One region of the Bacillus sp. VA15 genome, then DNA from elsewhere that is predicted to be linked to it. Evidence: a T-box and tRNA genes for the amino acid it is inferred to sense, from the RefSeq annotation. Region 1 holds a T-box; the other holds one or more tRNA genes.

Evidence for each region. The T-box of region 1 lies ahead of thrS (threonine--tRNA ligase). A T-box ahead of a tRNA ligase gene usually reads a tRNA of that ligase, here a tRNA-Thr.
Region 2: it has a tRNA-Thr gene. The T-box ahead of thrS (threonine--tRNA ligase) is inferred to sense a tRNA for this amino acid. The anticodon was not compared.

Annotation. Positions count from the first base shown of each region.
Region 1 is NZ_JBVQPQ010000004.1:1,619-16,795, forward strand. Features, by position in the region: gene speE (spermidine synthase) at 1-290, opposite strand, end outside; gene AC0DBE_RS11800 (transglycosylase domain-containing protein) at 492-2,567, shown strand; gene AC0DBE_RS11805 (YwhD family protein) at 2,888-3,406, opposite strand; gene AC0DBE_RS11810 (site-2 protease family protein) at 3,419-4,078, opposite strand; gene AC0DBE_RS11815 (2-hydroxymuconate tautomerase) at 4,187-4,375, shown strand; gene AC0DBE_RS11820 (MarR family transcriptional regulator) at 4,418-4,837, opposite strand; gene thrS (threonine--tRNA ligase) at 4,957-6,873, opposite strand; T-box leader at 6,927-7,148, opposite strand; T-box leader at 7,180-7,402, opposite strand; gene AC0DBE_RS11830 (hypothetical protein) at 7,482-7,637, opposite strand; gene AC0DBE_RS11835 (YwgA family protein) at 7,774-8,274, opposite strand; gene AC0DBE_RS11840 (HD domain-containing protein) at 8,310-9,611, opposite strand; gene AC0DBE_RS11845 (YuzB family protein) at 9,772-9,996, opposite strand; gene rsfA (prespore-specific transcription regulator RsfA) at 10,211-10,990, shown strand; gene AC0DBE_RS11855 (carboxylate/amino acid/amine transporter) at 11,134-12,024, opposite strand; gene ywfL (octanoyl-[GcvH]:protein N-octanoyltransferase) at 12,194-13,039, opposite strand; gene cysL (cysJI operon transcriptional regulator CysL) at 13,087-13,986, opposite strand; gene pta (phosphate acetyltransferase) at 14,133-15,104, opposite strand.
Region 2 is NZ_JBVQPQ010000010.1:32,312-47,488, reverse strand. Features, by position in the region: gene AC0DBE_RS19925 (MurR/RpiR family transcriptional regulator) at 1-327, opposite strand, end outside; gene murQ (N-acetylmuramic acid 6-phosphate etherase) at 341-1,258, opposite strand; gene AC0DBE_RS19915 (GNAT family N-acetyltransferase) at 1,368-1,850, opposite strand; gene AC0DBE_RS19910 (2-thiouracil desulfurase family protein) at 1,864-2,319, opposite strand; tRNA gene AC0DBE_RS19905 (tRNA-Glu) at 2,500-2,574, shown strand; tRNA gene AC0DBE_RS19900 (tRNA-Val) at 2,578-2,653, shown strand; tRNA gene AC0DBE_RS19895 (tRNA-Thr) at 2,658-2,730, shown strand; tRNA gene AC0DBE_RS19890 (tRNA-Tyr) at 2,751-2,835, shown strand; tRNA gene AC0DBE_RS19885 (tRNA-Gln) at 2,840-2,911, shown strand; gene sigW (RNA polymerase sigma factor SigW) at 3,140-3,703, shown strand; gene rsiW (anti-sigma-W factor RsiW) at 3,717-4,343, shown strand; gene cdaA (diadenylate cyclase CdaA) at 4,504-5,325, shown strand; gene cdaR (CdaA regulatory protein CdaR) at 5,318-6,772, shown strand; gene glmM (phosphoglucosamine mutase) at 6,791-8,137, shown strand; gene glmS (glutamine--fructose-6-phosphate transaminase (isomerizing)) at 8,569-10,371, shown strand; gene AC0DBE_RS19850 (NADH dehydrogenase subunit 5) at 11,296-12,813, shown strand; gene AC0DBE_RS19845 (DUF2309 domain-containing protein) at 12,828-15,177, shown strand, end outside.

The sequences.
Region 1 (15,177 bases):
TGCTTCAGGATTTCTCTGATGACGCCGCCGTCACCGCCGCCGACTACAAGAACGTGCTCCGGATTAGGATGCGTAAATAATGGGACATGCGCCACCATTTCGTGATAAACGAATTCGTCTTTTTCAGATGTCATCACCATGCCGTCCAAAAACAGCATGTTGCCGAACTCTTCTGTTTCCACCATTTCTAAATGCTGAAACTCCGTTTGTTCTGTATGTAACGTTTTGTTAACCTTCATTGTAATGCCAAAGTTTTTCGTCTGCTTTTCTGTGTACCAAAGTTCGCTCAATTGTCATCTCCCTTTCAAGGCTGTATTTATTTATTGTAAGCGTCTTATCAGCTTTTATTCTCGGTTGAAATCTCATTTTCACCTAAGGAAAAAGTATAGAGGATGGCGGGGAAAAAGTAAAGATACGTCCTGTTCTGCGATGTTTAAAAATGATCTTTTTTTCTCATAATAGTAGAAACATAAAAAAAGGGGGAACCCGTTGTGGATGCAATGACAAATAAACGGCTGAGACTGACGCTGAAAACCGTTCGCGCCTTTATCTTTTTAGGGGCTTTGGCGGCCTTAGCGGCAGCTGCTGTGTTTATGACTGTCATTTTGATAGCCAAATACCAGGGTGCTCCCTCCGTGCAAGTGCCGCAATCCACGATTTTGTATGCGAGTGACGGCTCAAAGCTCGGGGAAACGAATTACGGTGAAAAGCGCTATTGGGTCCCCTTAAAGGACATGAATCCGACGATTGTAAAAGCGACAGTGGCGGTTGAAGACCAGAATTTCTACGATCATCACGGCTTTGATTATAAACGCATGGCCGGTGCGGCGCTTGCTGACCTGAAAGCATTTGCCAAGGTTCAAGGCGCAAGCACCATCACCCAGCAATATGCGAGAAACTTATATCTTGAACACGATAAAACGTGGAAACGAAAATGGAATGAAGCGTTCTACACGATCCGTCTGGAACAAAACTATTCTAAGGACGAGATATTGGAAGGCTATTTAAATACGATTTACTACGGCCATGGCGCCTACGGCATTGAAGCCGCTTCCCGCCTGTATTTCGGCAAGCATGCGAAAAACCTGACAGATGCGGAGGCGGCGCTTTTGGCGGGTATCCCAAAAGGCCCTTCCGGCTATTCGCCGTATGTCAATGAAACAAAGGCCAAGGAGCGCCAGAAAACGATTGTGCGGATGATGGAAAAGCAGCGGATGATCAGCCATAGGAAAGCGGATGAACTGATGAAAGAACCTCTTTCCTATCAGCCTTTGAATAAACAAGTTTCCAAGAGAAAGGCCCCTTATTTCTATGACAATGCGATGAGAGAGCTGGAGAAAAAGCTCGGCCTGACGCGGGAGCAAATTGAAACAAGCGGGTTAAACGTCTATACAACAGTAGATAAACGGATGCAGCGCATCGCCGAGGAGACCATTACCGAAACGGTTAACGCCGGCTCTGACATTCAAGTCGGATTTTCAGCTATTGATCCCCGCACAGGAAACGTTCTCGCTCTTGTCGGCGGCAGGGATTATCAAAAAAGCCCGTTTGACCGGACGACACAGGCGAAGCGCCAGCCTGCTTCGACGATCAAGCCGTTACTGTACTATAAAGCGATCCAGAGCGGATTTACGCCAGTCACCTTGATGAAAAGCGAAGAAACCGAGTTTCAAATTGATGCAAAGGGAGAAACCTATTCTCCAAGCAACTATAACGGATACTACGCCAACAAGCCGATTACGCTTCTGCAGGCGCTGGCGCTTTCCGACAACATTTACGCTGTGAAAACACATCTCTTTCTTGGCATGAACAAGCTCGTACAGGCGGCAAAGGAATTCGGCATCACTGCGCAGCTTCAAGCACTGCCGTCCCTGGCGCTCGGCACCGAACCCGTGCGCCCGATTGAGATGGTCAATGCCTATGCCATGCTCGCAAATGGCGGGAAGCAAATCGAACCGACCTTTATTTCGAGGGTCACGGACGCAGCGGGACATGTGCTGTATGAAAGCCCTAATCAGCATAAACAAGTGCTCGATGAAAAAGCCGCTTTTGTCACGGCGAGTATGATGACAGGCATGTTTGATACGGATTTAAACGGCTATACGTCGGTAACCGGACGGACGATCGCCAACCGCCTGACAAGAACGTATGCGGGAAAATCAGGAACCACAAGCGCAGACAGCTGGATGATCGGCTTCAATCCAAAGCTGGCCGCAGGTGTTTGGACGGGCTATGACAAAAACAGCACCATCGACTCGGTCGAAGAAAAAAGCTATGCCAAAACGATTTGGGCTGACTTCATGGAGAATGCGCTCAAAGGAGAACCGGAAACTGCATTCAAACCGCCAAAAGGCGTAACTGGCGTGTACATTGATCCGGCAACGGGCTACACGTCCGGCCCCGGCTGCACAGCCAAGCACTACACGTATTTTGTGAAAGGCACTGAGCCATCAAACGTATGCTATGGGGCCGAACCAGCAAAACAAACAAAAGACCTGCATCCAGTCAAAGAGAAGCCTGCTTCACCGAAAAAGTGGTGGGACAAATGGCTGGGGCGAAATCATTGAAAATAACCCGTCTCCTCGGAGGCGGGTTATTCGTATGGTTCCTTCATAATGGATGGAAGCAATGTTACGCAATCGAGCTAAACAATCAGTTCCGGGAATCCTTCGAGGATAAGTGGTAATTTCTCATTTCTTTGGCGTCGGCTTTAATCTCCCAGTCACCGACTCGAATGGTTTCGTACATCATCTTACACTTGAAAATGAAAAACCCCGAGTCTTGTTTCGGCTCGGGATTTTCCATGTCCTATTTCTGTATCACCAGTTTACTCAATGTTTACGAAAAATAGTTCAAATTTTCTAAAAGTTCACAGAAAGTTCACAAATTAATTGTCTTCCGGAAGCAGGCCTGTTTTTAATTCATCTGAGGACCGGTCCCATAGGCCCTGATCATGATTTTTCAGAAACTCGCCGAGCACACGCTTCGAGCTGTCGTCCATTTTATCAATGATAATTTTCCGTTTCATTGATTTATCCATTAGATTCACATGCTCAGGCAGCGATTTGTAGCCTCTTCTGATGCTTCTGTCGACCGTCAGTTCACAAGCTGTCACCCCTGCGTAATAAGGCCCCTCTTCTCTTCTGTCAATCGTCACCCACACAAGCCAGTATGGTTTGCCGTTTGGAACTTCTTCTTTATTCGGCAGAAATTTAATTCCTTTTTCAACGGTGCTGCGGGCGTGCATGGCACCGATGTCAACGAACGCTTCTTTTTCCTCTACATCGACGAATACAGGGGAAATGTTATCGAGGCTGAGTGCCCCTACACCGAAACCGCCGTGTCCGTCTGTCGGATCACTTTTGATAATATTAAACCCGATTGATTTTTTCTTTTTTTCTTCCATGAGTTCTACCTCCTACAAAAGCGGTTGAAATATCGCTGAAAACAGCTCTAAAATCGAATCTCTTCCGGCATTGAGCATCGGCCAAAGCACGTAAGATCCGAGCGGTGTCACAAACAGAACCAAAAAGACGATAAAGCCGTAGCTCTCCGCCTGCGTCATCTTGGCACGCACCCCCGGCGGAACGAGATCTTCAATAATCCGATAGCCATCGAGCGGAGGAAGCGGCAGCAGATTAAATAAAAACAAAACAAGATTCAGCTGTATCCAAATGGAAAAGAACTGATCAAGTCCAGTGCTAAATGCCGCAAGCATTTCCATTCCGTACGCATGCATCAACACTAACAAAAAGAAACCGATAAACGCAAGAATCAGGTTACTGACGGGTCCGGCGATAGATACGAGCACACCGGCAAGCCGCGGTTTCTTAAAGAAGCGGCGATTAACGGGAATAGGGCGCGCCCACCCGAAGCCGGCCACCAAAATCAAAATGGTTCCGAACGGATCAAGATGTTTAATCGGATTCAGCGTCAGTCTTCCTTGTCTTTTCGCCGTATCGTCACCGAATTTGTATGCAACATAAGCATGGGCAAGCTCATGTATCGTAAACGACACAATTAACGTGATGACGAGGTATGGCATTAAAGATAACGGATAATATAAAAAACGGTCCAAGTGAGATATCCCTCTTTCTAAAAATGCAAGAATTTACTTTATTCAGTATACTATAAGAAGCCTCTTTTTCTAAAGAGAGGAAACGAGATAAAGGAGGATTCAGCACCCATGCCATACGTAACCGTCAAAATGCTCGAAGGCCGTACAGACGAGCAAAAACGCAATCTTGTCGAGAAAGTAACAGAAGCCGTAAAGGAAACAACCGGTGCTTCTGAAGAAAAAATTGTTGTATTTATAGAAGAAATGAGAAAAGACCATTATGCCGTCGCAGGCAAACGCCTGAGCGATATGGAATAATCTCTATAAAGCCGGCGCTTCGCGCACCGGCTCTTTCTATCCTTATTGGGCCAGCTTCCCAATAATCGCTAGGAACGTCTTTTTCTCTTCGATTGTTAAACGTTCAAACATGCTGTCAATCAGCTGCTGGCGGTTTTCGATCATTTGCTCAGCTGTTCCCCGGCCCGATTCAGAAAGCGTAATCCATACAGTACGGCGATCATTGTTATTTCTGGATCTCTTAATAAACCCCTCCTGTTCTAAATGATTCAGGGCGGTGGTTGTAGCAGAGGGAGACAGTGTGACCTCCTTCAGAATATCCTTTATGGTGCAGCTCCCATGTCTGTATATAATCCGCAGAATAAATCCTCTTACATTATTCACGTGTTTCGGAACAGTGGCTTCATCTAATTGCTTCGTGCTTTTCAAGTATTTTGTAAGTGCGTGATCCAGCAAATTTGCTTCCAGTTTGTCATGGTCCATGTAGATTTCCCCATTTCGAGATGCATTCATAACATACGAACGATATGATTTACTTATTATTTTACTGATTCCGGATAGGGAAAGTCAAAAAAGCAAAATGAGAATTCACAGCTTTTCTCCTAGATACTGCGATTTTTCACCTGTTTGACCAGTTTATCTTTAAACGACTGAAAAGGAACGTGTTCATTCTGCTGATCTCCGAATTGGCGGACGTTTACCGCACCTTCCTGCTCTTCATGATCCCCAAGCACCAGCACGTACGGGATTTTCTGCACCTGCGACTCTCTGATTTTGTAGCCCAGCTTCTCATTGCGCTCATCTATGCGGGCTCTTATCCCCAGCTGCTTCAGCTCTGCCTGCACCTTTCTGCAATAGTCCAAATGAACGTGCGAAACCGGTATGATTTGAACCTGGATCGGTGCAAGCCAGACTGGGAATGCCCCGCCGAAATGCTCGATCAAAATGCCGAAGAACCGGTCGATCGAGCCGAATATCGCTCTGTGTATGACAACAGGACGAACTTTTTCATTGTGTTCATTGATATATGATAAATCAAATTTTTCCGGCATTTGAAAATCAAGCTGTATTGTCGCGCATTGGTGGCTTCGTTTCAGGGCATCTTTTATGTGAAAATCAATTTTCGGCCCGTAAAACGCCCCGTCGCCTTCATTAACCTCATAAGACAGGCCAAGCTCCTCAAGGACGTATGCTAAGGCACGTTCCGACGCTTCCCAAAGGCTGTCATCGCCTAATGAATCCTCCGGGCGAGTCGAGAGTTCGACCGAATACTCGAAGCCAAAAGTACGATATACCTCATCAATCAGCCGAATCGCTTCTTTGATCTCACTCTCAATCTGATCCTCTCGAACGAAGATATGGGCATCATCCTGGCAGAACGTCCGGACGCGAAGCATTCCGTTTAAAGCACCGCTGTATTCATGGCGATGCACCTGGCCGAATTCCGCCATTCGAATCGGCAGATCCCGATACGAATACAGGCTGTTTTTAAAGATGAGCATATGGCCGGGACAATTCATCGGCTTCATTGCGAATCTTGTATCATCCACTTCTGAAAAATACATATTGTCGCGATAATGATCCCAGTGGCCTGACTGCTCCCATAACCGCTGATTCATCATAAACGGCGTACGGACCTCCTCGTAGCCAGCCTTTGTTTGCAGCTCACGCGAGAAGCATTCCAGCTCATTGCGGATAATCTGCCCTTTCGGCAAATAAAACGGCATTCCCGGCGCTTCTGCAGAAAACATAAACAGCTCTAATTGTTTGCCCAGCTTGCGATGGTCTCGTTTTGCCGCTTCTTCCAGCATATGAAGATGTGCATCGAGATCTTTTTTCTTATGAAACGCAACCCCGTACACCCGCTGCAGGACTTCATTTTCGCTGTCTCCGCGCCAATAAGCGCCCGATACTCTTGTCAGTTTGAACGCCTTGATCATTCCTGTAGAAGGAAGATGCGGCCCGCGGCACAGGTCAACGAATTCTCCCTGCTGATACAGCGTGATATCCTCTCCGCGCGGAATATCCTTCAAAATCTCCAGCTTAAACGGCTCGCCTTTTTTGGCAAACAGCTCTTCAGCCTCTTCGTAAGAAACCTCAATTCGTTTGATTTCAAGGTTCTCATTTATAATATTCTTCATTTCTTTTTCGATGGCCTCTAAGTCTCCTGATGTCAAGCTTTGCTCCAGCTTCATGTCATAGTAGAAGCCGTCTTCAATCACTGGACCTATCCCCAATGACACTTCTCCGTACAGACGTTTCACTGCTTGAGCCAGTACGTGCGCTGATGTGTGGCGAAGCACCTGCAAGCCTTCTTGGGAATCAAGTGTGACAATCGAAAGCTCAGCATCCTCCTCCAGCTTAAAGCTGAGATCAACGAGCTTGCCGTTGACCCGGCCCGCAGCCGCCTTCTTTTGCAGACTGGAACTGATAGAACCAGCCGCTTCTTTGATTGTGATGCCTTTCCGATATTCCTTGATCTGTCCGTCCGGAAGCTGAATGTGCACTTGTTTACTCATTTTTAAACACTCCTTCATAATTGTTGGATATAAAAAAACACACCCGTCCCGCTGTAAGGGACGAGTGTGTGATGTACCCGTGGTTCCACCCAAATTCCCGACAAACGCTATGTTGTCGGCTTGGTGCTGTAACGCAGCATAGACGGCATTGGATACTTCAGTTCCCCAATGCTGCTCCAAGGCGGTAAATGATCATCCTAAGCTGGGAAGCTCCCACCTTTCCTTCCCTCTCTGAAAACCGTAACGATCATTCATGTCCTTTTCATCGCATGTATTCAATTCATAAAAAAACACACCCATCCCTCTAAAAGGGACGAGTGTGTGATGTACCCGTGGTTCCACCCAAATTCCCGACAAACGCTATGTTTATCGGCTCGGTGCTGTAACGCAGCATAGACGGCATTGGATACTTCAGTTCCCCAATGCTGCTCCAAGGCGGTAAATGATCATCCTAAGCTGGGAAGCTCCCACCTTTCCTTCCCTCTCTGAAAACCGTAATGATCATTCATGTCCTTTTCATCGCATGTATTTAGTTCATAAAAAAACACACCCATCCCTCTAAAAGGGACGAATGTGTTTATCATCCGTGGTTCCACCCAAATTCCCGATCAACACACATGGTGTATCGGCTTTAAGGTGCTGTAACGCAGCATGACGGTATCAGATACTGGATTTCCCCGATACGGCTCAAAGGCGGTAAGCTGCTTCCCCTGCGTTAGGAAGATCTCAGCTGTCCTTCCCTCTCTGGAAACCGTAAAAAGCATCTCATGTCCTTATCAGTGCCTGTATACATTACTGATTGTTTATGATTTCATATATTTTACAATACATTTTCTGAAACCGCAATCTGTTTTGTAAAAAAAAGCAAAAGAAACGGGTCATTTCTTTTGCTTGGTATGGTTAACAAATCTGCTTCAGTTCTTCTATGTATTGAAGCGCTTCGTCATATTCTTCATTTGTATATTTTTGCTTGCTTTTGATTGTAAAGACTTTTTCTTTCTTTTCCTCAGCCTCAAGCCCGTCAAAGTAAAGGATCGTGGAAACCAGCTCTAAAAACCGTGATGAACGGCTGTTTACACTGTCGATATAGCCTTTGATATCCGGCATATCCAGATCAGCATGGTCTAAAAATGCAGAGCCTGTCTCAGTCAGCGAATAACGGTATTGAAAGTAGCCGCCCTTTTTTTCCTTCACCTCATGCAGAAATCCAAGGTTGCACAGCTCTTCAATCTGGAGCGTCAGTTCCTCTGAATACGGTCCATAAAAGTGAAAATCATATTTCTCATAGAAAGGAAACTGCATTTTCTTTGCGATATAAATCATTTTCTGCAGCTTCTTCCGCCCGATGATTTCTCCAGAATCCGAGAACACCTTCATCAGTTTTGCATGTTCTTTCAACAAATTCCCGACATCTCCTTTTTCCTTCTTTCCAATTTCTATGTCAGTCCCAGCAGCTGCCGGATTTTCATTTTCGTTTCCGGATGTTCAGAGCCGTCACAAATCAGGTCCTTCGGATAGTACAGCTTGTGGTCCGTCCGACGTTTCCCGGAGATGGATTCCACAATAGCCGACTGTCTGGACAGCTCTTTAATTTGGCCGTTTTGCGTCAAGAGATGGATCGGCAGACGCTCCTCTTCCTCTCCAGGACGGTAAAAATCGTATGGCAGATCTGAAGAAGAATCGACGACCAAATAGTAACTCGGATCGATTCCCGCCTCTTTGAACAATGAAGTCAGCTCAAAATAAGCCGACATTTCTTCATTCGGATTGAATTCAACGTATTGGAACAGCTGGCGGTTAATGAATCTTCGGCACAAATCAGATAAAATCGCGTCTTCTTCATCCTCCCAGGCCTGGAAGTAATACAAAATAATAGATTCATCAAGCTTCAAATAATCCTCCAGCGTCAATTTCCCTTCAAAAATAGAATAGAAATGAACCGGAGCGTGAGTGAAGACATAGCCTTCATCGTGCAGCTGCTTCGCCCTGTGAAGAATCTTCGTTAAAATAACCTCTGCGCTTCTTGTCACAGGATGGAAATACACCTGCCAGTACATTTGGTAGCGGCTCATGATATAGTCTTCGACAGCGTGCATCCCGCTTTCTTTAATGACGATCTGATCCTCGCGCGGTCGCATCACCCGAAGAATCCGCTCCATATCAAAATGGCCGTAGCTGACGCCCGTATAATATGCGTCGCGCTGCAGGTAATCCATGCGGTCTGCGTCTATCTGACTTGAAATCAGGCTGACCACTTGCTTGTTTTTATATGTTTTGGCAATGACTTCAGCAACATCCTGCGGGAAACGCGGGCTCACCTTTCTGAGCACCTGATTGACCTCTGTGTCCCCCAAAATGATATCTCTTGTAAAATCTTCGTGGTCAAGGTGAAAGACTTTTTCAAATGAATGCGAGAACGGCCCGTGCCCGAGATCATGAAGCAGCGCCGCGGCCAAACAGAGTTCGCGCTCACTGTCATCCCATTCAGGGCGGCCTTTAAAGACGTCATCAACCATTCTCCTGACAATTTCATAGACACCGAGAGAATGGTTGAACCGGCTATGCTCAGCGCCGTGGAACGTCAAATACGTCGTGCCGAGCTGCTTAATTCTGCGGAGACGCTGAAATTCGCGGGTTCCGATCAAATCCCATATCAGCTTGTCCCGAACATGAACATAGCGGTGCACCGGATCTTTAAACACTTTTTCTTCTGATAATTTTCCATTTGGATACGCCATCGTCATTCCCTCTTTTTTTTAGCCGTGTTTCTATTATATCGACTCTATTCTTTGAAAACATCCTTGAATTTGCCCGGCGATTTGTTCCATCTTTACGAAAAACACGTTATGTGAAGCAAAAAAGCCTGACCTGAGGGCCGAGGCTATAAAAAATATGTTTTTACTTTTTTATTTTCTTTTTTACTTTGTCAATCAGCTCATCCTCTGTCGGAGCTGACAGCGGGCGATTGTTCACAAAAGCAAATGATTTTTTCCGTCCGGGTCCGCAATAAGATTGGCATCCTACCTCAACTTTTGCGTCCGGGTCCACTTCTTTTAAACGCGGCAGCAATGTTTTGATATTAGTGGCTTGGCAATCATCACACACTCGAAATTCATTAGCCATGACGTACGCTTCCCTTCATTTCTATGTTCATCTATGTGAATAACCTAAAATCGCTTTTCAAAAAAAATCACATCACTCTTCATTTTACAAGGATTCGACTGTTCCTGCAAGCCGCTCCATCCTTCGTATCTCCTATTCTTTCAGCCAACTTGTATAAATATTTTCCAAACTGGACATTCTAATACCATGAAAAGAAAAATGGGAGTTGAGATAAATGACAAAACAGCGACAAGACGCTTGGTCAGAAGAAAATGATCTGCTTTTAGCCGAAACAGTGCTTCGGCATGTGAGGGAGGGCAGCACTCAGCTGAACGCCTTTGAAGAAGTCGGTGATAAATTAAACCGGACATCTGCAGCCTGCGGATTCAGATGGAACGCGGTAGTCCGCCATCAATATGAAAAAGCGCTTCAGCTTGCGAAAAAACAGCGAAAACAGCGGATGAGAGCGCTCGGAAACGGGCAGCCTGCGAAAAAAAGGCTATTATATCAGCCTCCTGCGGTTGATCCTGAAATCGTTCAAGAAACCGCTGCAGAGGAGCCGGTTAAAACAGACGCCCCATCAGCTGAAAATGAGCAGCAGCCTTTCATGTCAGGCGAACACATGCCTTTTGTGGATGAAAGCTTTAAGGAAGAGTTAGCTAGTCTATCACACTTATTGTCTCCCCAAACACCTGCAGCCGCGCCAGAGATGACGATGAATGATGTGATCCGCTTCCTGCAGAATTACGAAGGCAATAACGAGCAATCATCGGCATTAAAAATGGAAAATGAGCGTTTAAAGAAAGAAAATCAGGAATTGCAAAGCAAAACGGAACAGCTTGAGGCAGAAGTACAAAAGCTTGAAAAAGACCAAAAAACGATCCAAGAAGATTATGAAACCTTGGTGAAAATTATGAATAGAGCCAGAAAGCTAGTTTTATTTGAAGAAGATGAACATGCCTCTCCGTCCTTCAAAATGGACCGAAACGGCAATTTAGAAAAAATGGCAGAGTAAGTTAGAAAAATCCCAAAACAGCTGTTGGTTTTGGGATTTTCACCATGTACAAAATCCCCTTTTCCATTGAGAAAAGAGGATTTTATTATTTTGCAGCCGGCTCCGCTATTCTTGTAAAATGAGGCCAAGCTTATGTGAATCTATCAAGACATGTGAGCTGCCCCGGCCGTTTTTTGTTTCCGAGGCGCAGCGGAAATGACCAGAAGCCCTAGCATCATCAGTGCAATGCCGAGCCACGAGGAAAGTGAAAGCATTTCCCCTATGAAAAACACGCCCAGCAATGAGGCCGTCAGCGGTTCAGCTAAAGACAGCGTGACCGCCGCCGAGGCCGGAACCCCGGTAAGCCCTTTCGCAAACAAAAAGTATGCGGCGCATGTTGCAATTAACCCGATGTAAAGGCTCGTTCCCAATCCTCTCGGTGTCAATATCCACGAGATATCTGACTGCCATAAAAGCGGCGTCAGCAGGATGGCACTGATCATAAAGACAACGGCTGAAGTCGCTCGCGGAGGCTGGGTTTTCATCATCGCTTTACTGATGAGCGTATAGCCTGCAAAAGAAGCACCCGCTCCGAGCGCCATAAGAACGCCAGCCACATCAATCCGAACATTCGAACTGTCGGAAAACAGGAGCCAGCAACCGGCTAAAGCCAGTACAGTCGCGATCCACCAAGAGTTTCGCGGACGTTTTTTCAATACGGCCCACTCCATGCTTCCGGCAATGATAGGTGCACTGCCGATCGCAATCACTGTCCCCACTGCGATTCCGGTTTCTTTAACGGCTGTGAAAAACAGCGGCTGGTAACACGCCATACAAACTGCAGCTGATAATACGAGCGGCCATGACCAATTTTTCACGTGAAGCTCCCGGCTGATCCAAACCGCAAGCAGCATGGCGCTTCCTCCTATTAATAATCTGAACGCTCCGAATGCCAGCGGTGTGGAGCTTTCTGGAGCCATCGCCTGAACGGTTCCCGTGGTTCCCCAGAAGAAAGCCGCGATCAGCACAAACAGGCTGTAAAAATTCCCTTTCATCTGCCTCTCCCCTTTGTATATGGATGCTGATGTCATTTTATCGTTTTTCTTTTTGTCAGGGTTATCTGAATGTAAGAAGGATTTATCTGAAAATAAGATTGTTGGGGATAAAATACCGCTTGAAATAAAAATTGCATGCCGGCCGATACAGCTGGCATGCGAAGAACGTTCATCCAAATACCTTTGCATTCCGCTCAGCCATCCGGACGAGGTTTTTCTCAAATTCCATTTCCTCATCAATGGACAGTCCGGCTGAGTATAGATGGGTGCTTAACGCTTTTAATTCTGTCAGTAAAGCGAACATTAAGTCTTGTACGGAGATGTCTGTTTGCAGTAGCTCGCTTAAGGACGCCATCGTTTCGGGACGTATCTCAGGATAGACACCTTTTTTATCGTTTCGTTTGTCCTTCAGCGCCGCTTGGTAGAATCGTCTGATCAAATCGGCTCTTTCACTGCCGCTTTTATCCGCGCAGAGATAAATTTGAACAGCAACTCCGCCGCGAACGCGTCTTTGAGAAATGCCGGCGAATTTTTTTCCATTTATGCTAAGGTCATAGCTGCCGGGACAATAAGATCCTTCAATTTCATAGGCTTCGATCTTTGCATTGTACGGTTTTAGCATCCGTCTCATCAGCTCAACCATCGCTTCATATCCTTTGTCTATATCGATGCCTTTCTTTTCGTCTTCGAATATGAGAGAAATATTTAAAACGCCTTCATCCAAAACGACGGCAAGACCGCCGGAATTGCGTACAATCACACGGTATCCTTCGTTTTCCAGCAAGGAGATTCCATCCTGCAAAAACGGGAGACGCGTATCCTGTATTCCAAGGACAATTGTATTGTGATGAACCCATGAGCGCGCTGTCGCCGGCGACACGCCTTTTCCGACGGACATGCACAGCGTATCATCCATTGCGAAGGATTGCTTCGCATCAAATAAAGGGCCGAGACTGGATTGGTCAATGACTCTCCATGTCGGCTGCATCAGTAAATCAATCGGTTGGTTTGCCATCTATGTAAAACCCTTTCATGTTAGGCTTATAAACGAATACTATTATATCATTTCAGCCGCTGTGATTGATAATTGCTTTTCAGCATCGTAATGAAAATTTCTTTGTTTTTTGTATTCTCCATGAGAGGAGAATGAATGTAAGACAGCTTGCGCTTTAACGAGAAATCTTTTATATGGAGAATTGAAATTTCACGGTGGATCAAATCCTTATGCAGCACGCTTCTGGATAAAACCGACAGTCCCATGCCGTTGATCACCGCTTCTTTTACACCTTGATTGCTGCTGATGGTGAACATCGACTTTGGCCGCAGCCCGTTTGAGCTGAGAACATGATCGAGATATTCTCTCGTCCCGGAGCCTTTCTCTCTTGTCACCCATGCTTCGTTTTGCAAATGGCTTATCGAGATATCTCTCCGTCCGGCCAGCGGATGCTGATTCGGCGCGGCAATGCACATTTCATCTTCCATGAACGGTTCAATTTCCAGTTCATTCTCGTTTGTATGTCCTTCAATCAGTCCGATATCAGCCTGAAGCATCCGCACACGCTCGCTAACCTCCTCCGTATTTCCAATCATGACATCGAGATTCAACTCTGGATACAGCTTTTGCAGCTGGGCCAAGAGCGGCGGAAGAATATACTCTCCGATCGTAAAGCTGGCAGCAATTTTCAATTCGCCTTTCACATAGTGATGATGCGCATAGATTTCAGCCTTTGCTTGCTCGTAGAGAAATACCATTTGCTTTGCTCTTTGATACAAAATGTCTCCTGTCGGCGTTGTCGTAAAGTGTTTTGGCGACCGGTTCAGGAGAGCCGTTTGAAATTCTTTCTCAAGATTTTTGATATGCAGACTGACGCTGGGCTGGGAGATCATCAGCTTTTCCGCCGCTTTTGTGAAGTTTTTTTCTTCTACTACCGCTATAAACGTTTTCAGCACGTCGTAATACAAAAACCCCACCCCTGTCATTAATGAAATATATGGTTATGATCAGTTTTCTTTATTGTACTCATATCATCTGTCTTGGTAAAGAAGGCTATACGGAGACGCAAAAAAGACAGCCCTCCGGAAGAGAGCTGCCATCGTCTTCATTTTTCTTACAGTGCTTGCGCCGCTGTAATTAATGCGAGATTGTAAACATCTTCAGCGTTACATCCTCTTGAAAGGTCGTTTACAGGCATATTTAAACCTTGCAGGATTGGTCCTACCGCTTCAAAGTTGCCCAAACGCTGAGCGATTTTATAGCCGATGTTTCCTGCTTCAAGGCTTGGGAATACGAATACGTTAGCATCCCCTTTGATCTCGGAATCCGGCGCTTTTTTCTCAGCTACAGATGGAACAAATGCAGCATCGAATTGGAATTCGCCGTCAAGTGTCAGTTCAGGCGCTTTTTCTTTCGCGATTTTCACCGCATCCGCTACTTTTTCTGTTTCATCAGATTTTGCTGAGCCTTTTGTAGAGAAGCTGAGCATTGCCACGCGAGGCTCAATGTCGAACATTTTTGCCGTATTGGCACTTTCGATCGCAATCTCGGCAAGATCTTGGCTGTCAGGCGCAATGTTGATCGCGCAATCTGCGAATACGTATTGCTCTTCTCCGCGAGCCATGATGAAGACGCCGGAAGTCTTTTTCACGCCTTCTTTTGTTTTGATGATTTGAAGAGCCGGGCGGACAGTGTCGGCTGTTGAATGAGCCGCTCCGCTTACAAGTCCTTGTGCAAGGCCTTTGTACACCAGCATTGTACCGAAGTAGTTCTCATCTAATAATGCTTTACGAGCCTGTTCTTCTGTTGCTTTGCCTTTACGGCGTTCTACGAATGCTTGTACAAGGTCTTCCATGCCTTCATATGTATGAGGATCATAAATCTCAACGCCATCTAGCGTCAGGTTCAGTTCTTTTGCTTTTGTTTGGATCTCATTTTCATTGCCGATCACAATCGGATTCAGCACTTTGTTTCCTGCAAGCTTGCTGACCGCTTCTAAAATACGCTCGTCTAAGCCTTCAGGAAATACAATTTTAACGTCTTTTCCAGCTACTTTTTCTTGCACTGTTGAAAATAAATCTGCCACAATAAAACCTCCTCAAAAAGTTACAAAAACGCTTTCTTTTACTAGCATACTCTTCTTCCAATCAAATTCAAAC
Region 2 (15,177 bases), on a different contig from region 1:
CTGAATGGCTTGAATGGCATTGCCGGCCGCTTTTTCAGAAATGGAGGACAGCGGTTCGTGAGGCGCAATGTCCCGATAGCCTTGTACAGCTGGCTTTGCCAGATCGCCTGCCACTCTCATTTTTAAATCTTGAAATCCCTTTAGTCCGAGTGATTTGCAGAGCCTGATGACGGCAGCGTCACTTGAATTGGCTAAGGCACTGATTTCACTGACAGTGCTTTCTATAGCTTTGTGGGGATGAGTTAGGATGTAATCTGCAAGTTTACGCTCGGATGGAGGGAGCTTGTGCTTCATTGATTGGATGATCGCTAAACCGCCTGTTGCCATTCTTGGTCTCTCCTTATCTTGAATGGTAATTTTCGATTGCTTTGTCTATAAAACCGTTTGTTTCATCAAGCAATGTTTTAGCTTGTTCCTGATCTGTGCTTGTTTTGAGCATGACGATTGCTGTTTTGACGTGATGATTGGCTTGTTCCAGAGTGTGTCTGGCTGTGTCGTATGAAGCGTTTGTGAGGCTTTGGATAATGCTGATGGCTCGTTCTTTTAGTTTTTTGTTGCTGACATTGACGTCTACCATCAAGTTTTCGTAAACCTTGCCGATTTTGACCATGACTGTCGTGGATATCATGTTTAGAATCATTTTATGAGCAGTTGCGGCTTTCATACGTGTTGATCCTGTAATGGCCTCAGGTCCGACGACAACCTCGATGCTGTGATCCGCCTCCTTGCTGATGGCGGAATTTTCATTACAGGTAAGGGCGATGGTGTGGGCTCCGACTTTACGGGCGTATGTTAGGGCGCCTGCGGCATAAGGTGTACGGCCGCTTGCTGCGATGGCAATGACGGTGTCGTTTGAAGTGAGTTGTATGTTTTTTAAATCTTCGGCTCCTGCTTTTTCACTGTCTTCAATGCCCTCTGCTGCCTGCAAAAATGCTTTAGGTCCGCCAGCCATGATTCCGATAACCTGATCTGGGCTTACGCTGTAGGTGGGAGGACATTCAACAGCATCCATGACACCGAGTCTGCCGCTTGTACCGGCGCCTGTGTATATAAGCCGGCCTCCATTTTGAAACGAGTCGTAGGCGCAGTCTACAGCTGTTTTGATATCGGGGAGAACCTGCTGAACGGCGGCTGCGACTTTCAAATCTTCGTTGTTGATCATTTTGAGGATGCCGAGTGTGTTTGCTTTGTGGATTTCAGCTGTTTGGCTATTGCGTGATTCCGTTGTAAGACGGTGAAGGTTTAATGATTTTGACATGAGGAGGCCCCCTGTTTAAAAATAATATATCCCAATATTCAGTATATTCATTTCTGTTATGATATTTCAACTATGTTTTAAAATTTTTGAAATTTTATTTCACCCAAGACTATAAGAAGTAATGAAGGATCAGCTGCTCTCCAAGCGGTCCGATTCTTCGCCGTCCTTTATCAAGGAACCCGCTTTTCATATAAAGGTGCTTTGCGCGTGTGTTGAGATGATTGACGGCCAAAATAATTTCATCGCACCATGGAAAATAACCGCTCACAAAAGAGGGAAGCTGAAGCATTGCTTTTTTTGCATAGCCTTTTCCGTGATGCACTGCGTGTAAGGACAGGGAGCTGAGCAGTAAAGCAAATGGATTGTTAGAATACGGAGCAAGCGTTTCTTTTGATGTATGTAAAATGAAAAAACCGACTGGCAAATCGTCTTTTAAGATGACAACCGGATACCGGTCCCGTATGCTCAGGGCCTGAGTCAGCACCTCTTTGGGGAGAGAGGTAAAGCGTTTGTCATCGTTTTTTAGCGTAAATGATTGGAGCTCCGGCAAATGTTCAGGCTTATAGAAGGATAAAGAAATGTCTTGAGTCATGTGGTTGCCCTCCTTACAATATGTCGTCTAACTGGTTTTCCGAAATGACATGGTAGCCCGCTCGTTTTAACAGTGCGGCGGTCACTCCGCTGCCGGCGATTTTTTGGCCGGAGAAAGTGCCGTTATAGATAAAACTGCTTCCGCACGACGGACTGTTTTCTTTTAATATGACGGCAGAGGCATTGATTTCTTTTGCGTAAGCTAATGTTTTAGCGGCGCCTTCCATATATAATTCTGTTACATCTTCTCCTGAAGCTGTCACGATTTTTGCGGTTCCATTGAGAACATCCTCGCCGGTGCCTCCGATGATTTCTGCAGGTTCACGAGGAGTTGAAAAGCCGCCGAGAAGCTCAGGACAAGCCATGACTGCTTCATTTTCATAGATGAGTTTTCTGATTTTCTCTGATGCGGCGTGAGAGCCGTTATATCTGCATTCAATGCCGCCAAGGCAAGAGCTGACTAGTATCATATTGGTTTCTCCTCTCTTGATTCGCTTGTCTCTATCATAAAAGAAATGATAAATGTTGGGAGGCTTTTTCAGTTAAAAAAGGAGTTAAAAAGTTTGAAAATAAAAAATTTAATTTTTCTCTTTACAAAGGGGGTGTAACCTGTATATAATAACTTTTGTCAGCTCGACGAGAACACAAACGGCCCGTTGGTCAAGCGGTTAAGACACCGCCCTTTCACGGCGGTAACACGGGTTCGAATCCCGTACGGGTCACCATTTGGAGGATTAGCTCAGCTGGGAGAGCATCTGCCTTACAAGCAGAGGGTCGGCGGTTCGAGCCCGTCATCCTCCACCATCTTGCCGGTGTAGCTCAATTGGTAGAGCAACTGACTTGTAATCAGTAGGTTGGGGGTTCAAGTCCTCTTGCCGGCACTCTTTTCTTACATTAATATGGAGGGGTAGCGAAGTGGCTAAACGCGGCGGACTGTAAATCCGCTCCCTCAGGGTTCGGCAGTTCGAATCTGCCCCCCTCCACCATTATTGGGCTATAGCCAAGCGGTAAGGCAACGGACTTTGACTCCGTCATGCGTTGGTTCGAATCCAGCTAGCCCAGTCACAGACACCTTTGACCAAAAGGTGTCTTTTTTTCTTTTTAAAATCATTCCAACTTCTAACTGTTCAGTCTGTATAATAATTTTAAAAATATGTTAAGGTAGTTTATTCACGAATTACCATCTACACCCTGCCAAAAATTTGATAAACTTATTTTATAAAAAAATTGAAACCTTTTGAAACGAAGCTCGTATACATACAGACCGGTGAAGGCAGAGGTTAGATAAATATGGAAATGATGATTAAAAAGAGAATTAAACAAGTCAAAAAAGGCGACCAAGATGCATTTGCGGACATCGTAGATATTTACAAGGATAAAATTTATCAGCTTTGCTACCGTATGCTTGGCAATGTGCATGAGGCAGAGGATATTGCACAGGAGGCTTTCATCAGAGCGTACGTTAATATCGACAGTTTTGATATTAACCGGAAATTTTCAACTTGGCTTTATCGAATCGCGACCAATTTGACTATTGACCGCATTCGCAAAAAGAAGCCGGATTATTACCTCGATGCAGAGGTGGCTGGTACGGAAGGCTTGACCATGTATTCACAAATCGCCGCAGATGGGGTTTTGCCTGAAGATGCAGTTGTGTCGCTGGAGCTCTCAAACACGATTCAGCAGAAAATTTTAAAGCTTCCTGACAAATACAGAACAGTTATCGTATTAAAGTATATTGACGAACTCTCATTAATTGAAATCGGCGAGATTCTGAACATTCCTGTGGGGACTGTGAAAACGCGGATTCACAGAGGCAGAGAGGCTCTCAGAAAACAATTAAGGGATCTTTAAGTGGGGTGATGAAATGAGCTGTCCTGAACAAATTGTGCAGCTTATGCATATGCATCTTGATGGAGATATCCTTCCAAAAGATGAACACGTATTAAATGAACATCTGGAGACATGCGAGAAATGCAGAAAGCATTTTTATGAGATGGAAAAATCTATAGCGCTCGTCCGGAGCACATCGCATGTCGAAGCCCCCGCGGATTTTACCGCTAATGTCATGGCAAAATTGCCTAAGGAGAAGAAAAGAGCTTCTGTGAAAAGATGGTTCAGAACCCATCCCGTTATCGCAGCTGCTGCGGTATTCATCATTTTGATGGGCGGAGGATTTTTTAACAGCTGGCATAATGACCAAAATTTCAGTGTGTCCAAGCAACCGAATCTTGTGGTGCATAACCACACTGTGATCGTGCCAGAAGGTGAGACGGTCAAAGGCGATGTGACTGTCAAAAACGGCAAGCTGATCATTAAAGGCAAAATAGACGGGGATGTAACTGTCGTAAACGGCGAAAAGTATATGGCCTCTGCTGGACAAGTCACCGGTCAGATTGAAGAAATCAATCAATTATTCGATTGGACATGGTACAAGATGAAGTCTGCGGGGAAAAGTGTAGTCAATGCATTAAATCCGAAAGGAAAAGAGTAAAGCGCGTCAGTCGCTTTGCTCTTTTTTTACGGGCTGAGAGGGCTGGCACATTTCACTTGCCAAATCGAAATGTGGTATAATGGGCTCGCTATGTAAAGTACATATGCGTAACACGTACAACACAAAATACGAAATGACTGAAATCTTGGAGGACGAGGAAATGGCTTTTGAGGATATCCCTTTTTTGCAGTACCTCGGCAATGCCGTTGATATTCTCCTTGTTTGGTATGTGATATATAAATTGATTATGGTGATACGCGGCACGAAAGCGGTTCAGCTGTTAAAAGGAATTGTAGTGATCGTGCTTGTTCGTATGGCCAGCCAATATTTGGGCCTCAGCACGCTTCAATGGCTGATGGACCAAGCGATAACATGGGGATTTTTAGCAATTATTATTATTTTTCAGCCTGAGCTGAGAAGAGCGCTTGAACAGCTTGGCCGCGGCCGCTTTTTTTCAAGGAGCGGCACGCCTGTGGAGGAAGCGCAGCAGAAAACAATTGAGGCCATCACAAAAGCAATCAATTATATGGCGAAACGCCGTATAGGCGCCCTGCTGACCATTGAGCGGGATACCGGTATGGGAGATTATATTGAGACTGGCATACCTTTGAATGCCAAAGTCAGCTCTGAGCTGTTGATCAATATTTTTATTCCAAACACTCCGCTTCATGATGGTGCAGTGATTATGAAGAATAATGAAATAGCCGCGGCCGCCTGTTATCTGCCGCTTTCAGAAAGCCCGTTTATTTCAAAAGAACTGGGGACGCGGCATAGAGCGGCTGTCGGCATCAGTGAAGTAACAGACAGTTTGACGATTATTGTGTCTGAAGAGACCGGCGGCGTCAGTGTGGCGAAGAACGGAGACCTTCACAGAGAGCTGACGGAAGAAGCGCTGAAAGAAATGCTTGAAGCCGAGTTTAAGAAAAACACCAGAGACACTTCTTCTAATCGCTGGTATTGGAGGGGCAAGAAAAATGGATAAATTCTTAAACAACCGCTGGGCTGTGAAAATTATTGCTCTGCTTTTCGCGCTCTTGCTTTATGTGGCGGTTAACAGCAATCAAGCACCGACTCCGAAAAAACCGGGTGAATCTTTCTTTCCGACATCAACAACTGATGAAGCAACACTGACCGATATTCCGGTCAAAGCGTATTATGATGATGAAAATTACGTCGTGACAGGTGTTCCGCAAACGGTTAATGTCACGATAAAAGGCTCGACAAGCGCCGTGAAAAAGGCTAGACAGACCAAGAACTTTGAAATATATGCCGACATGGAAAATTTAAAAACCGGCACACATAAGGTGGAGCTAAAGGCCAAAAACGTGTCAGACGGGCTGACAATCTCAATCAACCCGTCTGTTACGACAGTGACCATTCAAGAACGGACGACCAAAAGCTTTCCTGTAGAAGTGGAGTACTACAATAAAAGCAAGATGAAAAAAGGCTATTCTCCGGAGCAGCCGATTGTCAGTCCGAAAAATGTGCAGATTACCGGATCTAAAAATGTGATTGATAATATTTCTCTTGTAAAAGCTTCAGTGAATTTGGAAAACGCAGATGAAACGATTGAAAAGGAAGCGAAAGTGACTGTCTATGATAAAGACGGAAACGCGCTTCCTGTCGACGTAGAGCCTTCGGTCATCAAGATTACCGTTCCGGTAACAAGCCCGAGTAAAAAAGTGCCCTTTAAAATTGAACGGACAGGAAGCCTTCCTGACGGTGTCAGCATAGCGAACATTGAATCAAGTCCCAGTGAGGTAACGGTTTACGGCTCACAGGATGTGTTGGATTCTCTTGAATTTATTGACGGCGTCAGCTTAGATTTAAGCAAAATTAACAAGGATTCCGATATCGAGGCAGATATTCCGCTTCCTGACGGCGTCAAAAAAATCTCGCCGTCAAAGGTGACTTTGCATATAGAAGTAGATAGTGAAGCGGATCAGAAGTTTGAGAATGTCTCTATTAAGACTGTAGGGCTGAGCAGCTCGCAAAACATTGAATTTCTAGATCCTGAATCGCAAGCGATAGACGTGACGGCTAAAGGCTCTCCCGCCAATATAAAAAAACTGGAGAAATCAGATATTGAATTGTATGTGAATGTTTCAGATTTAGATGACGGGGAGCATAGCGTGAAGCTTGAAGTCAACGGGCCTCAGAATGTAACCTGGTCCTTGGGGCAGAAAAACGCCAAAATCAAGCTGACATCTAAAAAAAGCAATACATCAACTAATGACAACAGCAGCAATACATCAGGAAACCAGGATGACACAGATAAGCAAACGAATGATCAAAAGAACAACCAGCAAGAAGATACAACGAACACTGATAAAAACAGCAATGATCAAAAACAAGACGAAAATAAAGATCAAAACCAAGATCAGGATGAGGACGAATCCACTGCGGATTCGCAATCCTCATCAGAATAAAAAAGGAGCGATTATAAAATGGGCAAGTATTTTGGAACAGACGGTGTAAGAGGTGTCGCCAATAGTGAGCTTACACCTGAGCTGGCCTTCAAAGTCGGACGCTTCGGCGGATATGTGCTGACAAAAGACAAACAACGTCCGAAAGTGTTGATAGGCCGCGATACACGCATCTCCGGTCATATGCTGGAGGGAGCCCTTGTCGCCGGACTTTTATCCATTGGCGCAGAAGTCATGCGTCTGGGTGTCATTTCTACACCTGGTGTATCTTATTTAACAAAAGCGATGGATGCAGAGGCAGGCGTCATGATTTCTGCTTCTCACAACCCAGTGCAGGATAACGGCATCAAGTTCTTCGGGGGAGACGGCTTTAAGCTTTCTGACGAACAGGAGGCTGAAATTGAGCGCCTGATGGACGAACCGGAGGATAAGCTGCCAAGGCCAGTCGGAGCCGATCTTGGGCTTGTAAACGACTATTTTGAAGGCGGGCAAAAATATCTGCAATTCTTAAAACAGACTGCTGATGAAGATTTCACAGGCATTCATGTGGCACTTGACTGCGCACATGGTGCAACGTCGTCCTTGGCGACACACCTGTTTGCTGATTTAGATGCAGATGTTTCAACAATGGGGACTTCGCCGAATGGATTAAACATTAATGACGGCGTCGGATCGACTCATCCTGAAGCGCTCAGCGCGTTTGTCAAAGAGAAAAATGCCGATCTCGGCCTTGCGTTCGACGGTGATGGCGACCGCCTGATTGCTGTCGATGAAAAAGGAAATATCGTTGACGGCGACCAAATCATGTACATATGCTCAAAACACCTGAAATCAGAAGGCCGTTTAAAGGATGATACAGTGGTTTCGACTGTAATGAGCAACCTCGGCTTCTATAAGGCGCTCGAAAAAGAAGGCATCAAAAGCGTACAGACGGCTGTCGGTGACCGTTACGTAGTAGAAGCGATGAAAAAAGACGGCTACAATGTCGGCGGTGAGCAGTCAGGACATCTTATTTTCCTTGATTACAACACGACAGGGGACGGATTATTGTCTGCTATTATGCTGATGAACACTTTGAAAGCAACAGGCAAGCCGCTGTCAGAGCTTGCAGCTGAAATGCAGAAGTTCCCGCAGCTGTTAGTCAATGTGAGAGTAACTGATAAATATAAAGTCGAAGAAAACGAAAAAGTAAAAGCTGTTATTTCTGAAGTTGAAAAAGAAATGAACGGAGACGGCCGGATTTTGGTCCGCCCTTCAGGCACTGAACCGCTAGTCCGTGTTATGGCTGAAGCGAAGACGAAAGAGCTGTGCGATGAGTATGTCAATCGCATTGTTGAAGTCGTCCGGTCAGAAATGGGATTAGAGTAACGAAGTCTATGATCAGAGAGCGAACAAGACGAGCAAGATTTACATATGATAATTGTGAGACATACGGCAAAGTTGTTTAAAAAACAATTGACCGTTTATGCCACATGCTGTAAAATCAAGCTTGTCTTGTTCTTATTTTCTCTACAGGAAAGAAGACGGGATTATTGCTTCACCTATAATTATAGCGCCCGAACTAAGCGCCCGAAAAAAGGCTTAGTTGACGAGGATGGAGGTTATCGAATTTTCGGCGGATGCCTCCCGGCTGAGTGTACAGATCACAGCCGTAAGGATTTCTTCAAACCAAGGGGGTGACTCCTTGAACAAAGAGAAATCACATGATCTTCCAAAAACATGTAGGAGGGGACGATTGAAAGTCCCCTTGAAATTTGACTTTCTTCGTCTCCTTTTACAATCTTAGGAGGAAGAAAAATATGTGTGGAATCGTAGGTTATATCGGTCAGCTTGATGCGAAGGAAATTTTACTGAAAGGGTTAGAAAAGCTTGAGTACCGCGGCTATGATTCTGCTGGTATCGCTGTTGCCAACGAACAGGGAATTCATGTGTTCAAAGAAAAAGGACGCATTGCGGATCTTCGTGAAGTTGTGGATACCAATATAGAAGCGAAAGCTGGAATTGGCCATACTCGCTGGGCAACACACGGCGAACCAAGCTATCTAAACGCTCACCCGCATCAAAGCGCACTTGGCCGCTTTACACTTGTTCATAACGGCGTGATCGAGAACTATGTTCAGCTGAAACAAGAGTATTTACAAGATGTAGAGCTCAAAAGTGACACCGATACAGAGGTAGTTGTTCAAGTAATCGAGCAATTTGTCAACGGAGGTCTTGATACAGAAGAAGCGTTCCGCAAAACACTTACACTGTTAAAAGGCTCTTATGCAATTGCTTTATTCGACAACGAAAACAGAGAAACGATTTTTGTAGCGAAAAACAAAAGCCCTCTATTAGTCGGTCTTGGAGATAAATTCAACGTCGTAGCATCTGATGCGATGGCAATGCTTCAAGTAACCAACGAATACGTAGAGCTGATGGATAAAGAAATGGTCATCGTCACTGATGATCAAGTTGTCATCAAAAACCTTGATGGTGACGTGATTTCACGTGCTTCTTATATTGCTGAGCTGGATGCCAGCGATATCGAAAAAGGTACGTACCCTCACTACATGTTGAAAGAAACGGATGAGCAGCCTGTTGTGATGCGCAAAATCATCCAAACGTATCAAGACGAAAACGGCAAGCTGTCTGTGCCTGGCGATATCGCTGCCGCTGTAGCGGAAGCGGACCGCATCTATATCATTGGCTGCGGAACAAGCTACCATGCAGGACTTGTCGGTAAACAATATATTGAAATGTGGGCAAACGTGCCGGTTGAAGTGCATGTAGCGAGTGAATTCTCTTACAACATGCCGCTTCTGTCTAAGAAACCGCTCTTCATTTTCCTTTCTCAAAGCGGAGAAACAGCAGACAGCCGCGCGGTTCTTGTTCAAGTCAAAGCGCTTGGACACAAAGCACTGACAATCACAAACGTACCGGGATCAACGCTTTCTCGTGAAGCTGACTACACATTGCTGCTTCATGCAGGCCCTGAAATTGCTGTTGCGTCAACGAAAGCATACACTGCACAAATTGCGGTTCTTGCGGTTCTAGCATCTGTAGCTGCTGACAAAAACGGCATTGATATCGGATTTGACCTCGTCAAAGAACTCGGTATCGCTGCGAACGCAATGGAAGCCCTTTGTGACCAGAAAGACGAAATGGAAATGATCGCCCGTGAATACCTGACTGTATCCAGAAATGCTTTCTTCATTGGACGCGGCCTTGACTACTTCGTATGTGTCGAAGGCGCACTGAAGCTGAAAGAGATTTCTTACATCCAGGCAGAAGGCTTTGCCGGCGGAGAACTGAAGCACGGCACGATTGCCTTGATCGAACAAGGTACACCAGTATTCGCACTGGCAACACAAGAGCACGTAAACTTAAGCATCCGCGGAAACGTCAAGGAAGTTGCCGCTCGCGGAGCAAACACATGCATCATCTCACTGAAAGGCCTAGATGATGCGGATGACAGATTCGTACTGCCGGAAGTAAACCCAGCGCTTGCTCCGTTGGTATCTGTTGTTCCATTGCAGCTGATCGCTTACTATGCTGCACTGCATCGCGGCTGTGATGTAGATAAACCGCGTAACCTTGCGAAGAGTGTTACTGTAGAGTAAGTTGTTTAACCCCTTTGGTTATTTTAGCCAAAGGGGTTTTTATTTTAGAGGTGATTTTTTGTACGGATCTCATTTATCAAAGATGAGGACAGGCGCCTTATAATGGTGCAGCAACGAGACATTTATCAACGTCAAGATTCATAAAAATGATGTATCGTGCGTGTCTTCTTTTTTCACAAGCAAATATGTGGGTTCAGTTAAGACATCGATGCAAGAATTACCTTCTTATGTAATTTCTCTAGCTAACAAAAATGTAGTAGATCAAGAGAAACAGTATAAGAAGAGACTGGTGATTGATAAGTTCCGATAAAAAAGGTTTTAAAGGAAGTGACATCTACGGGGAGTTTGGGCAAATTGTAAGCGGTGAATATTGTCATATTAAAGATAGATCGTCAAACTCCATATTCCAACATCAAATTATACTCCACTGAATTAGAAAATGAGTTTTTGTTGACAATGTTTAAAATTTAGCATATCTTATACTTAACTTAATAATCGGTTCAGATGTTTATTTTCGTTTGTTAAATTATTAGGTCTTTAGCATTCTTTCAACTACTCTTGACAGGATGAAAAAGTATCCTAATTTAAATGAAAGAGAAACATAAGTCGATTCGTTTGATAATCAGGCACTATATTAAAATGTAACGATGATTTCATTCTTTTAGAAGGAAGTTAAAACATAGCATAAAGTAAAATGACCAATAATAAGGTAGCTCTTCAAAAAACTTCGCAGAAGTTAGTTGAAGTGAAGCCGACAATTTTCAAGATTCAATGATCTAAAATCATCATTGAAATTTTGAAGTTGTCGGTTTTTTTGTTGGGAAAAAATAGAGATACTTAAAATTTGTATTAAATTATAGAAAAATAGGATCTGGTTTAAAGGTCTTTTGAGCAATAACGACATTTAAAAAGGGAGAATTTGAAATGTTAGTTTCACTGAATTTGTCATCATTGTTAACATTATTTTTTATTATGCTGATTGCTTCTGGGATAAGTGGACTAGTGTTTTTACATCCACGCGTACCCTTGAGTTTTGTTCGCATTCATATTGGGATCTTGGCTTTACCACTTTTGGTTTCCTTAGTGATTCTTGCCAATAGGAGTGTGAATGGAAATATTGGCCCTTGGCACTTAGATTCCTTAGCTTGGTTAATGACTTTCTTTGTTTTGGCAATTGGTCTCATCATTCAGCGTTTTTCTGTACGGTACTTAATGGGTGATCGATCTTATCGCAAATATTTTACGCTTTTTACTTTCACTACAGGTGCTGCTTCACTTGCATGGTTAAGTGGTGATCTCCGCTTGATGGTTATATTTTGGGGAGCAACTCTTGCCGGTTTAACCTTACTTATAAGATTAAACAGTGCTTGGCAAGTGGCTAGTGAAGCAGCCAAGGTTTCCGGCCGATTATTTTTGTTAAGTTGGTTTTCTTTGTTTTTGGCGATGATGTGGCTTTTTTATGCCACAGGTCAATGGCAGTTATCATTGGTTTTAACAAATGAAAGTTTAGCTGAGCTGGGGGAATGGAAGAGAACAGGGATTCAGCTATTGATTGTATTAGCAGTAATCATTCCCGCAGCTCAATGGCCATTCCAGAGATGGTTAATTGAGTCTATTGTTGCTCCAACTCCTGTTTCTGCGATTATGCACGCAGGTTTAGTAAATGCAGGCGGGATTATACTAGCTCGATTTTCACCTCTATTTAATGGTGGTATAGCTTCGATTATTTTACTTCTGCTTGCTAGCATCTCTGTATTGATTGGAACTGGTATTAGTTTAGTCCAGGTTGACTATAAACGCCAGTTAGTAGGCTCCACGATTGGACAAATGGGGTTTATGCTCATTCAGTGTGCATTAGGAGCCTATACAGCAGCCATTATTCATCTTATTTTACATGGTTTATTCAAAGCTACGTTGTTTTTACAAGCTGGTTCAGCAGTAGGGCGTCATGAAGGATTGGCTCGTGCTAATAAAGGAACATCCTATTTATGGATCATGGCTGGTTGGATTTTATCCTTAGTTATAGGTGTTGCTTTTTGGCTCGTTGCTCCTGGAGAAGGGTATCAATTAATTAGTGCGCTAATTTTAGGGTGGTCATTGTCCGTTTCTTGGACTCAGCTCGTAGCTTTTGGTGAGGGAAGAATTGGCCGAATTGCTGGCTTAACATTTTTAGGAGGAGCAGCCTTTGTATATTTTATCATTCATAACCTCTTCTATAAGTGGCTGCATACAACCGTTTTTCAAAGTGTTCAACCTCCAATGCCAGCTGTCATTATTGTCGTATGTCTCTTGCTATTTGGTAGTGCTTTAGGTACGTGGGTTGCTCGTCATCGTTCTTCCGTTTTTTTCGCGGTACTCTATCTTTGGTTAGTTCGATTAGGTGAAGCAAAACCAAAGTCAGTAGAGAGTCACCCAGACTACCTTAAACAATATATATCATAAGGAGCTAATCTGAGATGGGCATTACATCCGTATTAACGAAAGAAAATGTAAAAAAGAAAGATACAGATATTGATGTTCAAGAAAGTGATCTTAACGTTTTCATTGAATCTGCCAGCCGAGTGATTGCACCACTTTGGCCTATTTCTACATTTGCTGCACGTAATCCGTGGATGGGACTTGAAAACCAACCTTTTGATCAGGTTGCAAGTTGGTTGAAACATACTCGTGATGTTGATATATACCCTAGTGCGTCTATGATCCGTTCAGCAAAGAATAAAGGTGAGATAGATGAAGATTTTGTAAAAATGGGGCTGCAGCGTTGGCTTGATTCACATTCCTTTAACATCCCGCGGGACGTGGCAGAACGATTTTGTCATGCTGGATTAACATTAGATCCGCTTCCTTCCACCCTTTTATCATCACATCAGCTGGAGAAATTGGTGAATGAATGTAGTGGACTGAAGACGGATCATATCGAGAATTTTTTTATGCAACCAATAAGTTCGTATATAGAGAATCAAGACGGAGAAAGGTTAGTTAATATACTTGATCATCATGTTATCAAGTGGTGTAAATTATATCTGGATGACTCTCAAGCAGGTTGGACAATGCCTAATCGTGAGGAAGGTTTTTATCGTGCCTGGCAGCATCTCATTCAATATGATCCAGCACTTAGTAAAAAGCAGCGTAAAAGGTTAAAAGGTTGGCCACAAGAGGCGCATTTGGCTTTACAAGAAGCCTTATTCGCACTAGAAATCCCAGAATCAAAAATCCAGACTTATCTTGAAGGTCATTTACTTTCCTTACCTGGATGGGCAGGGATGATGCTTTGGCGCTCCCAACAATCGAGCCATGAACATGCACTCCTAACAGAATATTTAGCGGTTCGAATATCCATGGAGTGGGCTCTTATAAATCCATATTTACCTTTGAATAATCAACGGTCTGAGAAAAAAATGTCGATTACTCCCCTTTTAGCAGCTTGGATTCATTGGGGGGGCCTTACATTAGAGGAATGGTCACAGATGTCGGCCAATGAACAAAACGAATATTTATCATTTGCCTATAGTTTTGATGAGAAACTTCGCAGGAAACTTTGGCTAGAAGCTTGGGAACAAACACACACAGATCGATTAAGTCAAAAGATCGTCTCGAAACAACGTGAAACCAACGGTAAAAAATCTGCATTAGCTCAATTAGCATTCTGCATCGATGTACGATCAGAACCTTTTCGTCGTCAACTAGAAAAAGAAGGCCCGTTTGAAACGATTGGTATTGCTGGTTTCTTCGGGGTGCCGATTGCAACTTGTGAACTTGGCAGTAAACATAGTCATGCCTCCTTGCCGGTCATACAAAAACCACAAAATAAAATAAAAGAGTTCGTAGATGACGAGGTACTCGAAAAATACAACCAACGCAAGCAAGCAGTTCATTCCGTAAGCCATACATTTAAAACGATGAAACAAAATGTACTTACGAGCTTGCTTCTACCTGAGTTAAGTGGACCTTGGCTTAGTCTGCAAATGGTAGCACGCAGCTTTGTACCAAGAAAAACGGATCGTTTCATTCGTCATCTCCGTGAGACTTGGTTACGTAAACCTGATACAAAACTCTCGCTTCATCATGATTATGACACAGAGGCAAAAATACCTGTGGGTTTTACTGAAGAAGAAAAAGTGAACTATGCTCGGCAAGCACTAAAAATGATGGGATTAACAGAGAATTTTGCACCCTTAGTCGTGATTTGCGGGCATGGTAGTCAAAGTACCAATAATCCTTATGCTGCGGCTCTTGATTGTGGTGCCTGCGGTGGAGCGGCCGGTGGATTCAATGCAAGAGTTTTAGCTGCTTTATGTAATCTTTCAGAGGTAAGAGAAGCTCTTTTAACTGAAGGAATTAAAATCCCTGAAGATACGGTTTTTGCTGCCGCTGAACATAATACAACGGTGGATGAATTACATTGGCTTTATGTACCAGAACTTTCCGAAACTGCACAGGAAGCATTTGACCGTATCGAAGCTATTATGCCGAAAGTGAGGCATAACGTAAATGCAGAACGTCTAGCCCAATTACCGAATTTCCAATCGAAACTTAAAAATCCGAAGGCAGAGGCACACCGATTTGCGGGAGATTGGAGTGAGATACGTCCGGAATGGGGATTGGCTCGTAATGCCGCTTTTATTATCGGCCAACGTGAACTAACTAAGGATTGTGATTTGGAAGGTAGAGCCTTTCTTCATAATTATGATTGGAAGCAGGATGAAAGCGGTGAACTCCTAGCAAATATTATTGCAGGGCCTGGAACTGTGGCCCAGTGGATTAATTTACAATATTACGCATCAACGGTAGCACCTCATTATTATG